Regions from separate parts of the Paenibacillus sp. FSL H7-0442 genome, predicted to be linked through region 2. Evidence: riboswitches for the same ligand, from Rfam matches in the RefSeq annotation. Region 2 holds a riboswitch; each other region holds the start of a gene.
The links. Region 2 has a riboswitch for cobalamin ahead of MHH57_RS24725 (ABC transporter substrate-binding protein). Riboswitches for the same ligand answer to the same signal wherever they lie in the genome.

Region 1 (3,123 bases), 220 kb from region 2:
CGTAGGACTGCACCCATCCGTTTTGTGTAAAAGCAAAGCCATTCAGCTTTTCGCCAAAAAATTCAACCATATCGGTCCGCTCAAATTCCCCGTGTACAAGCACGTCAATGCCAATGTCCTCCTGAATATCAATCCATTCCTTGATTTGCTGTTGGATGAACGTCCGGTATTGCTCGGCAGACCATTCTCCTTTGCGATAGTGCAGGCGGGCCTTGCGGATCTCGGCGGTTTGCGGGAAGCTACCAATGGTCGTCGTAGGCAGTGGAGGCAACTTCAGCTTATTTTGCTGAATCTCACGACGCTCGGCGAAAGGAACGCTGCGTGTTAGAGGCTCCTTTGCCAGCAAGTCAGCCAGATCGTCAGCTGTTTGTACGCGTGCCGCTGAGCTGTTGAAACGGGCTACCGCATCTGCACTTTGTCCAAGCTTGGTGAGTGCGGATGGATCGTGTTTGCCAAGTGCAGCCGTCAGGACGGCGATTTCCTCAAGCTTTTCATCGGCAAAAGCCAGCGCTTGCACCAGTTCTCGATCCAGCTTGTGCTCTGCTTCCAGACTGACTGGCACATGCAGCAGACTGCATGATGGCTGTACGATAAGCTGCTCGGCAGTGGTCTGTTCTGCTAACTGACCCAGCAGGGTAGCCACAGCGTTAAGGTCGCTGCGCCATATATTGCGCCCGTCAATGACCCCAGCGCCCAGCGTTTTTCCTTTAGGGAAACCATGCTGCAATATATGCTGGAGATTTTCGCCATCATCATACACAAAATCAAGACCCAGTCCCTGTACCGGAAGTGCGGACAGACGCTCATAATGGTCCAGGCTGCCAAAGTAAGTTTGCAGCATTATATTTAAAGAGGGCGCAGCTTGGGCCAAAGCTTCATAGACTTCCTGAATAATGTCCAGATCCTCTACTGGGAATGAGGTGGTCAGGACAGGTTCATCGATTTGGACCCACTGAACACCTTCTGCTGCTAGTTCAGACAGGACACGGGTGTATAAAGGCAGGAAGGTTCTTATAATAGAAGCAAGCTCCTTGCGATCATAGCCTTTGGAAAGGGTAACGAATGAATAGGGGCCGATGAGGACCGGTTTCCCATCAATGCCTAGCTCTTGTTTTGCTTCACGATAAGCCCGTAAAGGTTTATTTTCAGTGAACACCGGGACTGCGTTTGCCAATTCGGGAACGATGTAGTGATAATTGGTGTTCATCCATTTGGTCATTTCACTGGCGGTTGCTCCCTTTTGTCCACGAGCGATCCCGAAATACACGGACAGAGGAATCGGACCTGCGGGACGATGGTTGAACCGTTCGGGTATCAGGCCAAACATCACAGATGTATCCAGCATGTGATCATAATAGGAGAAGTCTCCGACAGGAATGCGATCAATCCCCTTGTCACGCTGCTTGCTCAGATGCTCCAACCGTAGTCTTTTCATCTCCGTTTGCAGTTCGCTTTCGCTAATACTGCCGTTCCAGAAGCGTTCCAGTGCTTTCTTCCATTCCCGGTTTTCGCCGATACGCGGATATCCCAGATTACTGCTAATTAAGCCGGACAATTCAGGCCATTCAATGACGGACATGTACTTTTCCTCCTAGTGGGTGTCTGTTTTATTTTTACGTACCAAAAAAGGCATTCTTCCCCCAGAGTTAAAAATAAGTAGGGGAAAGAATGCCTCCGTGATTAAAAAATCAAAAATACGGTGACTGCTCTTAACACCTCCCTATCTTCCGTAGGTACTTGCGATGTTGTTAAAATAGGCAGGTCTCCTGACTTACGGATCATGACTCTCAGCATCCCTTCCCGGTCTGTCGACCAGTGGTTGTATGAACAGCTGAAAGTTCCCCGTTTACAGTGGCGGGACCGTGCCGGATTTGCACCGGCTTCCCTTTTAAGCCTGATCTGAATAGAACAGACACCTATCTCCAAGCTATGCGGTTAAGGTATGACGAATAATTATGCACTCGTATACTTGTTCACCATCATAAGTGAAACTTGCAGGATGCGCAATAGAAACTGCAATGGAATCTGTTAGGGATATGCAAAAAAAGACAAGCCTCATCCATGATGGAGACTTGTCCTAGATTAGATATAGCATTTGCCGAGTAACCTTCGCCTTAAGTCAATGAAACGGTGTAACCTGCCTGAATGCTGGCTTTTACATCTACTAGACGCTGATTGCGGCTGCCCCGGAAGGGAAGGGTCAGGTCCTTTTGCTGTTCTACAAAGCGACCATCCACAATCACATCGCACAAAAGTGCTAGCTCTTGTCGCTCCTGATCTGTGAGTAGATCTTCATAGACAAAGCCAGTGTAAGCCCACACGGTTCGGTCGGGACAGGCCGCACGGAAGTCGCGCACAAATTGCGAGCATTCTGCTGCTGAGAAAAACGGGTCTCCCCCGCAGAGAGTCAGTCCATCCAACAACGGATTATCCATGATGTCACGAATGACTTCCTGTTGTCGTTGGGGTGTGAATGGCTCACCTGCACGGAAGCTCCACGACGCTGGATTAAAGCATCCGGGACAGGCATGACGGCAACCGCTAATGAACACGACGGTGCGCAGGCCGTATCCTTCGTTCAGAGATTCCGGAATGTAGCCACACAAATTCACTTATGTTTCACCCGGTCTCGAACTTCTGCCTGTTTTGCAGCATTAAAGCGAACGGTATAATCCCCTGTCAGATATCCGGTTACCCGACGTAAGCGCTGAAAGTGTGTGTGCTCCTCATCTGTGCCACATTGGGGGCAGCTTGTCCCGATAATCCCTTCATAACCGCATTCTGTACAACGATCCACCGGATGGTTGATGGAGAAGTAGCCGATATTCTGATGCAGCGCGTATTGAACAATTTTAAGAAACGCATCCGGGTTATTCCGCGCATTACCGTCCAGCTCAATGTATGATATCGCACCAGCGTTGCATAGGTTATGGAACGGAGCTTCCAAGCTGATTTTACGAGCAGCCGGGAGCGTGTAATACACGGGAATATGAAAAGAATTCGTGTAATATTCTCGATCATTTACCTCAGGAATAATCCCGAAATCACGTTGATCCAGCAAGGTGAACTTGCCCGACAGACCTTCGGCAGGCGTAGCGAACAATGTAATATTCAAATTGTGAT
Region 2 (3,123 bases):
CCAGCGTAAGCACCGTCATGACGGCGAAGCCCGCAGCAGCTAGCTCCACAGTAGCAGGAAGTCTGTTCCACAGTTCGGCTAGCACCGACTCCTTGGATACATACGAAGTGCCCCAATGCCCTGTGAACACATCCCGCAGCCAGTTCACATATTGAATATGAAGCGGTTCGTTTAAGCCCAGTTCCTTTCGTAGCGTCGTCAACGCCTCCTCAGAGGCAGGGATATTATGCGCGGTGAGCAAAATGGTAGCAGGGTCTCCAGGGGCCAGCCGCATCAGTACAAAAGTCAGCGTGGATACAACGAATACAATAATGAGCAGCTGCGCCACACGTTCCAGTATAAAACGAATCATAGGATACGCAGCTCGTTATTCCGCAATATCGGATTGCGCTGTAATGTAGTAATACTCGATCGGATGGGGTGTAAAACCCTCCACCCCTTTTTTCACGCCAAACACATTATCAGGATGCACAATGAACGACTGTGGCAAATCCGTATTGATGATATCCAGCGCTTGTAGTGTCACAGCATTACGCTGCGCTGTATCCTTCGCCAGCTTCAAGCTGTTAAGAATACTCTCTAGCGGTTTGGAACTATAACGGCTTACATTGGCTTCGCTTTTCGAAGAATAAAACATGTCCATAAAATATTGCGGCTCTCCTGTATGAGCAGTAAGCATACTGTACATAGCAAAATCCCAATCGTTTTTGGTCAACGCCTCGTCAATATTTTCCACCTTGCGAATCTTGACCTGGATTCCCTCTTTCAGCAATTGGCTTTGGATGACCTCAGACATCACAGAGAGCTCCGGACGCTGAGGGAAAGTCAGCAGCGTAACCTCGAACGGCTTGCCTTGCTTAGTCCATGTCCCTTGGGCGTCCTTCTGCCAGCCATCCTTCGTCAACAGTTGCTCTGCCGTTCCGTCCAGCGCTTTACGCTCAACTTTACCGAAGGGAAGAATGCTCGGGAACGGGCTGCTTGCCTCCGTACCGAAGCCCCTCATGACGGCGCTCACAATCGATGCGCGTGGAATCAGGCTGTCCACCACCTTACGGTTCGCCGCATCCTTGAATACTGGCGATTCCATATTGTACACGATCATATGGGTGCGCAAGGACGGAGCCGACAGCACTTGTAGCCTGTCGTTCTTTTTCAGTACCTCTGCGTTATCAACCGGAATATCCGTCGCTACGTCCACCTCACCGGATTGCAGTGCCATCAGGCGCGAATTCCCGTCCGTAATGAACTTCATCGTCGCTTCAGCCAATCGTGCCTTCTCGCCCCAGTATCCGTCATAACGCTCTACGACCAACGATTGGTCCTTGTTGAACGCTTTGATTTTAAAGGCGCCTGTCATCGCTGGGTAACTCTGTTCATCTTTCATCGATGCCACATCCAGTACAATCGTCGATGGATCAGCTAGATTAGACACCAACGCCGCATTCGGCTGGTTTGTCGTGATCTTCAAGGCCAGCGGGCCGCTTACATCAATGGACTTCACATTCAGTAAATCCTTCGCCAGATGGCTTTTCTCAATAGAGCGTAACAAAGACGCTTTTACACTTGCTGCATCCATACCTTTTCCATTATGAAAAGTGACTTTATCCTGCAAGCTGAACGTCCAAACTGTAGGGCTATCCTGCTTCCACTCCTTTGCCAGCCAAGCGACAGGCTCCAGCTTTTCATTCAAACGTACCAGTGTCTCACCTGCACCGGATCGCATCACATCCCAGCTATTATCTCCATGCGGGTCAACGCCTGACGGTTTCCATGTATACGCCATTACCAGCTTTTTATCTGTCGCTGTTTGTTGTGCTGACGCGTTTTCACCCTTGCCGGAGCTATCCGACGTCCTATTGCTGGCACATCCCGAAAGAGCCATAACTGCCAGCAGCATCACCCCTGTACATATCAACCATGAACGCCTGCTACGATTGCTAATCATTCGATGAATCCCCCTCTATCTTGTAAAACCGCATAAAACTAACGCAAAACGCGAAAAAAGCATTCCAGACCACTTAATTAGCAGTCAGAAATGCCTTCAATATAAAATGTCAGAACTCACCTCGAAGCCAACTCCAAAAACATAGAAGGGATCAGATCGGTTTCAGACATTCCGTATGCAGCACGCCTAACCACCTCCCCAGCATCCCGTGGGTCTGACAGTGATGTCAAAACAGGCAGGTCTCCTGACTCCAGGCGTATCTTTCAGGCCTTCCCGGTTCTTCACAATTCCAGTGGCTGTTCTGAAAGCTCCAGCAGTATCCTGCTGATGCCTGTATACAGTGGCGGGCCCGTGTCGGAATCAACCGAACTTCCCTTTTAAGTGAACATGCTCAACAACTATGTACATCGTCTCTACGAAACCCCATACATAGAGTTGTCCGGCTCACACCTGTTTTCTTCCTTTATTTCTTTTCATTACGATCTTATTTTGTTGTCACAGGCTTGTCAATAAAGGCTGCACAATAATTTAAATTTGAACGATAAGGTAGAAACAAGACATAACCTCCAATTGCGTGCACGCAATTGAAGTGTTAAAATTAGGTATAGAGTAAACCACCGTGTCCGTATACTAAAAAGAGTCTTCGCCGCGCCAACGGCAAAGACTCTTAGGACTTGAAAGGCTGTGGATCACCACCACGGCGCGCTGCATAACTAAATGTCAATGCAAACGAAACCCACCGTTAGGGGCCAACCTAATTACGCGGTGGGTTTTCGCTTGTTCCGAAATTTTCGACGTAGCCAGCGATAAAGTTTACGAATACTAAACGCCAGGCTTAGTAACGTAACCATCCAACGCAACACATCGTAGCACGACACAAGGTTGACCATCGGCTTCACCCCCTTTCGGGAAGCTGCACCGTGGTCCGAAAACATCCACCACTATTCAAAATCCATAAGGTAAATTATACCATGATATCGCCCGCTGCTCTAGCAAATTCTTCTAGTAAGTAAACTGGAAAACGCACCAAATTAGAGCTACCCATTTCATTCCGCAGTTTATCTATATATCCCCAGACAGCAAGGGGATATACTATCTGGATAACCCCATGCCAAACAGCCGGAAAAGAGGCATACGTCCTCTCTCCGGCTATCTTTATTTATTTCTAATCATCAAAC
Region 3 (3,123 bases), 1.7 Mb from region 2:
GTATCGCCTAACCACGGTAGGTGGTTAACCAGAATGCCCGTGATTTGGCTGACCGGAAGCTTGGCCGAGCCGATGCCAAGACAGAGCAGCAGCGTCAGCAACAGCAGGACAAGACCTGTCCCTCCAAAGCCGATCAGTTTACGGTTCATTTGAAAATTTCAGGATACACGCCCTTGGCCACTTCCTTGAGACCTTCCGTTACGCGTGGACCCGGACGACTGATCAAATTATCATCCACGGCAAACACCCGGTTGTGGCGAACAGCCGATATTTGATCCCATCCACTGCGAGCTTTAATGATATCACCGAGCGTCTGGCCCGTTTTGTCGTCCTTGACACTTTTGCTGTACAAAATCACGTCAGGGTTCGCAGCAATAATATTTTCCTCACTGATTTGGTACCACCCCTTCTGCGTGGCACCTACATTTTCGCCGCCCGCCAACGTAATCAGCTCGTCCATAAACTCGCCTTTACCCACTGTCCAGCCTGGTGAAAACTCGACGTATACCCGCAGCTTCTGCCCTTTACCGATATTTTTAATTCCTTCTTTTACTTCTGCTACATCTGCTCTCATCTTGTCAGTCACCGCTCTTGCTTCTCTCTGATGATCGGTGATTTTCCCATACAATTCGATGTTAGCCATGACATCTTCCACTGTCTTCGGTTCCGTTTTAAAAATCATAATTCCCATGTCGCGCAGCTTGGTCGTAGCCTGTTCACTAAGTGATATCCCTGCAAAAACGACTTCCGGGTTCGCAGCAATGATCGCCTCTTCGTTCGGTTTCATAATACCGCCCACTTTAGGCTTTTTCGTAGCTGCTTCCGGGTAATCAGAGTAGTCGGAGACGCCGACAATTTCCTTATCCAGCCCAATGGCGAACAACGCCTCGGTTTCTGCCGGGGAGACGGAAACGATTTTATCCGGCGCTTTTTTGAATGTAAATTCCTGTCCTGTTGCATCTTTAACTGTGAGCGGGTAAACCGTTTTGCCCGGAGGCTCTTGTGCGTTTACTGCCTGTCCCGGCTGCTGTGAAGAAGCCTGACCCTCTTTATTTTCTGCATTTTTTCCATTAGCGCCACATGCACTCAGCACAACTGCCAAAATCAGAGCCAATAGACCTGTTGTCCACACCTTTATTTTTTTTCCTGCCATGATTTGCACCCCTTCATAAATAAATCGTTAAGAGCGTTACTTGAACATCATCAGATATCTTCTAAATCTAGCCTTCTTTTCCTATCAAAAACCCCCGCATCCTCATATCAGGACACAGGGGTCACGTTAGCGCAGATCGTGCGCAGGCGGCAGCTTCTTTCCGCATGGACAGTCACTGCGAACACGTCATCCTTTCCTCGAAGGATTATGGTGACAGGCGGACGGGCAGGTATCCTGACTTATGGTAAAATACATGTCCTGAAATTCTTTCATATGCTTAGTAACATATAAAGAGGACTAACGGGCATGTTTCCATTTACAGTGGCGGGACCGCGCCGGATTCACACCGACTTCCCTTTTAACAGCGCAGGGAGGGAAACCATAGTTTCATCACGCTGCGCCGACCTCGTCTGCTGGATATTTGATGTAGTGGTAGTCAAGCCGTTCTTTTACTTGATGATTATAGGTTAAAATGAGGCGGCTTACAACCCAAACAGCCTCTTTATCCGCTGGTGTCTAACCTAATGAGGAAGCATTTCCGCTATGTAATTGTGCGGTCCTGCCAGCCTCAATTGAATCCTTAATGCTTCTCCCGGCTTCGGATTCAGACTCCAAAAATCATGGCCCGGTATCAGCATGCAAGCTAGCTGACGAATTACGCCACCATGCGTAACGACCAAAACAGAGGGCGACGTAGCAGTCAAATCCATGGGTTGAACTTCCATAGCAACACGCCATTCATACAGAGAGTCAAGAAATTTGCGCAGACGATTTACAAAATCTGTCCAAGACTCTCCACCAGGTGGGGTGATCCGTTGCGGCTCATCAATCCAAGCCCGATACAACGACACATCCTTGAGCATGTCATACGTTTTTCCATCCCACTCGCCAAAATGAAGCTCTCGCAGACATGGTTCCATCATAGGAGGCATAGTAGATAGGGAACGCCCAGACGTCAACTCTGATTCCGGCACAATGATCTGCAAGGTCTGGCGACATCGCATTAAGTCGCTGCAATAGATTCGAGCAAAGGACTGACCTTGCAATTTTTCCTGCAAAGGCTTTAATTCCTGCTCTGCCCCCGGTAGCAAACCTAAGTCGGAGTGTCCCAGATATCGACGTTCCTTGTTCCATAAGGTTGTGCCGTGACGAACTAACACGAGCTCCATATCCCAATGCAGATCTTCTTTAGCATCATACGGCACCTTATCCTCCTGTGAGTTCGGTCTTTGTGCGTATTCTACTGTCCTTTTTGCTGCTATATCTTGTTTCAAGAAATGTCACTTCCTGCTCGATCATTATTCAGTGTGTCACTCCTCACCCTCACCGCACCCATCCCAAGGCAAAACAACCTGCGGCTCCTAACAAACACAATCCTACAAACATACTGGACACGGCGAACATCAGCTGGATCGTATGCCGTATATCTTTCGACTCTAGCGGTCGTATCCAATCCCCCATGTATGCACGAAAGGAGCGCACGCCATGATACACATTATATCCTCCAAGACGAATCCCCAATGCACCAGCAACAGCCGATTCCGGGAAGCCACTGTTCGGACTTGGGTGCAGACGAGCGTCTCGCTTGACTGTGCGCCAGCTTCTTGCAGCATCTCGTTTGTACATCCACGCCGCTATCACAAGCATTGCCGCTGTCAGGCGTGCTGGAATGTAGTTAGCCACATCATCTAGACGTGCTGAAGCCCAGCCTAAATGCAGATACTTTTCATTTTTGTAGCCAACCATGGAATCGAGCGTATTCACAGCACGATAAGCCAGCGCCAAGGGTGCTCCCCCGATCAAGGCATAAAAAAGCGGGGAAATAATCGCGTCCACGATATTTTCAGCGACCGTTTCAACCGTACCGCGTACAATCTCAGGCTCATCAAGTTGCTGCGTATCCCGCCCGACTATCATGCCCAGCTCCCGCCGTGCCGCAGCCAGGTCATCCGCCTGCAACGCTCGGTAGA
Region 4 (3,123 bases), 250 kb from region 2:
ATCTAATATAATGAATAAGTTTCGATGCTACTTAGGACAGGAGCTGAGACGTTAATGAATTCTATTTGCGTATTTGCCGGGTCCAGACCTGGACATTTATCGGTATATGTTGAGGCAGCAGGCAAACTGGGAGAAGCCATGGCTCGCCATCATATCCGTCTGATCTATGGCGGCTCTAGCAGGGGGCTAATGGGAGAGGTGGCAGATGGAATGCTGTCGGGTGACGGTCAGGTCACTGGCATTATGCCCACCCTGTTATTTGATGCAGAGATCATTCATCGGGGAGTTACCGAATTTATTGAGGTAGCAAGCATGCATGAGCGTAAAGCGGCAATGAGCGAGATGGCCGATGCTTTTATTGCCCTTCCGGGTGGTTTGGGAACCTTTGAAGAGCTGTTCGAGGTACTATGCTGGGCGCAAATCGGCATTCATCGCAAGCCCATTGGGCTGCTGAATGTGAATGGATATTTTGACCCGTTAGTAGAAATGGTGCGTCATAGTGTGCAAGAGGGGTTTACCGGGAGTGAGCATCCAGCGCTACTGAGCATCTCCGCAGACCCGGACGAATTGCTACATATGTTAAAAAATAAAGCACAGAACTTGAAATAAAGCTTTTTTCGTGCTTGCACAACTGATTGAGGCAAGGTTATGATAAGACCCATAATCAAATAGCGGACAGACAAGGTGCCTTTGCGGTTGAGCAAAGGGTAACAGGGAATCGGGTGCAAATCCCGAGCGGTCCCGCCACTGTAAGGAAGAGGATTTTTTTAATTGGTCACTCGTGAAAAACGGGGAAGACGAAAGAATCCGTTGATGCCAAGCCAGGAGACCTACCTTGATCTGTATGCACCGTTAACCTTCGCGGAGAGGATGGGTGTACGAAATCAGGAAATCAGGCACACGTTGCTTTTTCCATGTTGGCTAGAGGGTTGCGTGGATATGAACGTGCAGCAGCGTTTGAAGCGTAAACAGACAGATGGAAAACAACGGCAGGCTGGAGGAAGACAAATCGTGTCTTCTTACGCTGTTTGTTCGTCTGATGAGAGATACGTACATAGAAACCCCATCCGGGCAGGATGGGGTTTTTTTAAGTTACACGATGTGCATAAATCATTGAAATAGATAGGATAGCTGCCCTGAAAAGGATGAATAGGAGGAGTACGATGAGCCCATTAGGAAAATTGTTGGTGATTGGATTTGGACCAGGAGATATGGAACATATCACAAAACGGGCGCTGGATGCGCTGGACGAAAGTGAGGTCATTATCGGCTACAATACCTACGTTGATTTGATCCGTCCGCTGTTGAACGGACAGGAGATTGTACGCACAGGGATGACAGAGGAAGTGAGCCGTGCGCAGGAGGCGGTTCGCCAAGCAGAGATGGGCAAGAAGGTAGCTGTCATTTCCAGTGGAGATGCGGGAGTCTATGGTATGGCAGGGCTGGTGTACGAAGTGCTGATGCAAAAAGGCTGGCGACGCGAGGGCGGGGTTGAGGTAGAAGTCGTACCGGGGATCTCGGCTATACAGTCCTGTGCTTCACTGTTGGGGGCGCCAGTGATGCATGATGCGTGCACGATTAGTCTGAGTGATCATCTGACCCCGTGGGAAACGATCGTAAAGCGTGTAGAAGCTGCGGCTTCGGCTGATTTTGTGATTGCATTATACAACCCGCGCAGTGGTCGGCGTACCCGCCAGATTGTGGAGACGCAGTCCATTTTGCTGCGTTACCGTGATCCGCAGACTCCGGTTGGGCTAGTGAAGAGCGCTTATCGTGAACGTCAGCAAGTTATTGTAACGACGCTGGAAGATATGCTGAACCATGACATCGGGATGCTGACGACTGTAATCATCGGCAATTCCTCGACGACGGTGTATGACGGTTTGATCGTGACTCCGCGCGGATATCAGCGCAAATACACGTTGGATGCGACCGAGCAGGCGCTCAAGCCGCATCAGCGTCTCCGCACGGAAGCGGAGCCGTGGTCGCTGGGAGCGCAAGAGGGTACACCGCAGGCAGGAGCAGCCCCGACTACGCCCGCTGGACCCTCCGCGAGCGGCGCTGCGGTTGCCACGCAGGCACGCCCGCAAGTGATGGCTGTCGTGCAGGCAACGACTGCTGTGCAAACCGGCGCAGCCCCGGCATCGCTGGCGGCAGAGGCGCTAAGCCGCCTCGCTATCGGCGGTAAGCTGCCTGGCGAAGCCAACGCTCGCTGGAGCGGGCAAGCGCCTGCCGCCAAGAGCACCGCCGGAACGTCGGCGGTGGCCGGAGCAGGGGCCGCGGCCGGGATGGCGACAGGCGGCTTTGGCAAGCCTGCGCTGTTTGAGGTGGGTGTTTCCCCGGGTGTGGGAAACAAGAAATTCACCGCTCGCCAGATGGCGCTGCTCGCCGAGGTAGCGGGTGATGATGGCGAGCTGGAATACACGCCGGATCATCAGATCGTGCTGCGCGTGCCGTGTGCAGACCCCGAGGAACTGGTCGGGCGGCTGCGGGATGAACGATTCATTGTCATGCCGGTTGGCGATGTGTTTAAGGTAAAGGCGTGCGACTTCTGCAATATGGAGAAGGATGACGCTGTGCCTGTGGCTGAGCATTTACAGGTTGTACTTGGTGGATTACAGGCACCCAAGGAAACGAGCATTGCTTTGAACGGATGCGGTATGGCCTGCTATGGAGCCGTACTAGAGGATATCGGAATCGTCTATCGCAAGGGTGGGTACGATCTCTTCCTCGGTGGCAAAAAATTCGGCCGCAATGCTCATGCCGCTCAGCCTGTAGCGGAAGGAATTCCGGGTGATCAAATTACGGACATCGTGGAGAACGTCATCGCTGAATATAAGGAAAAAGGGCATCCGAATGAGCGTTTTCATAAATTTTTTAAGCGTGTAGGTGTCGTTGCGGGGTTCCGGCATGAAGATGCACCAGTAACGGTAGAAGTGAATGCGGTTTGTGGTGATTAATGGACTGAAGGCCTGATGAACGGGATACAAGCATATATATAAAATAGGGCGTCATGCAGGCTATCCCTATTCAAGAGGAGGAAACAACAGCAGTGGATGCAATATTGTTGGTTGGACATGGAAGTCGGGACCCGGAGGGGAACCAGGAACTGCTGGAATTTGC

Region 1: another riboswitch for cobalamin. It lies ahead of metE (5-methyltetrahydropteroyltriglutamate--homocysteine S-methyltransferase); the one in region 2 lies ahead of MHH57_RS24725 (ABC transporter substrate-binding protein).
Region 3: another riboswitch for cobalamin. It lies ahead of MHH57_RS06825 (cobalamin-binding protein); the one in region 2 lies ahead of MHH57_RS24725 (ABC transporter substrate-binding protein).
Region 4: another riboswitch for cobalamin. It lies ahead of cobJ (precorrin-3B C(17)-methyltransferase); the one in region 2 lies ahead of MHH57_RS24725 (ABC transporter substrate-binding protein).

What each region holds. Positions count from the first base shown of each region.
Region 1 covers NZ_CP151963.1:5,368,789-5,371,911, reverse strand. The annotation lists gene metE (5-methyltetrahydropteroyltriglutamate--homocysteine S-methyltransferase) at 1-1,579, opposite strand, end outside; cobalamin riboswitch at 1,739-1,935, opposite strand; gene nrdG (anaerobic ribonucleoside-triphosphate reductase activating protein) at 2,115-2,612, opposite strand; gene MHH57_RS23710 (anaerobic ribonucleoside triphosphate reductase) at 2,609-3,123, opposite strand, start outside.
Region 2 covers NZ_CP151963.1:5,590,927-5,594,049, forward strand. The annotation lists gene nikB (nickel ABC transporter permease) at 1-352, opposite strand, end outside; gene MHH57_RS24725 (ABC transporter substrate-binding protein) at 368-1,945, opposite strand; cobalamin riboswitch at 2,162-2,362, opposite strand; gene MHH57_RS24730 (nucleobase:cation symporter-2 family protein) at 3,118-3,123, opposite strand, start outside.
Region 3 covers NZ_CP151963.1:1,501,735-1,504,857, reverse strand. The annotation lists gene MHH57_RS06830 (iron ABC transporter permease) at 1-149, opposite strand, end outside; gene MHH57_RS06825 (cobalamin-binding protein) at 146-1,153, opposite strand; cobalamin riboswitch at 1,360-1,552, opposite strand; gene MHH57_RS06820 (histidine phosphatase family protein) at 1,675-2,427, opposite strand; gene cbiB (adenosylcobinamide-phosphate synthase CbiB) at 2,477-3,123, opposite strand, start outside.
Region 4 covers NZ_CP151963.1:5,339,598-5,342,720, reverse strand. The annotation lists gene MHH57_RS23585 (TIGR00730 family Rossman fold protein) at 55-609, shown strand; cobalamin riboswitch at 666-853, shown strand; gene cobJ (precorrin-3B C(17)-methyltransferase) at 1,164-2,960, shown strand; gene MHH57_RS23575 (sirohydrochlorin chelatase) at 3,053-3,123, shown strand, end outside.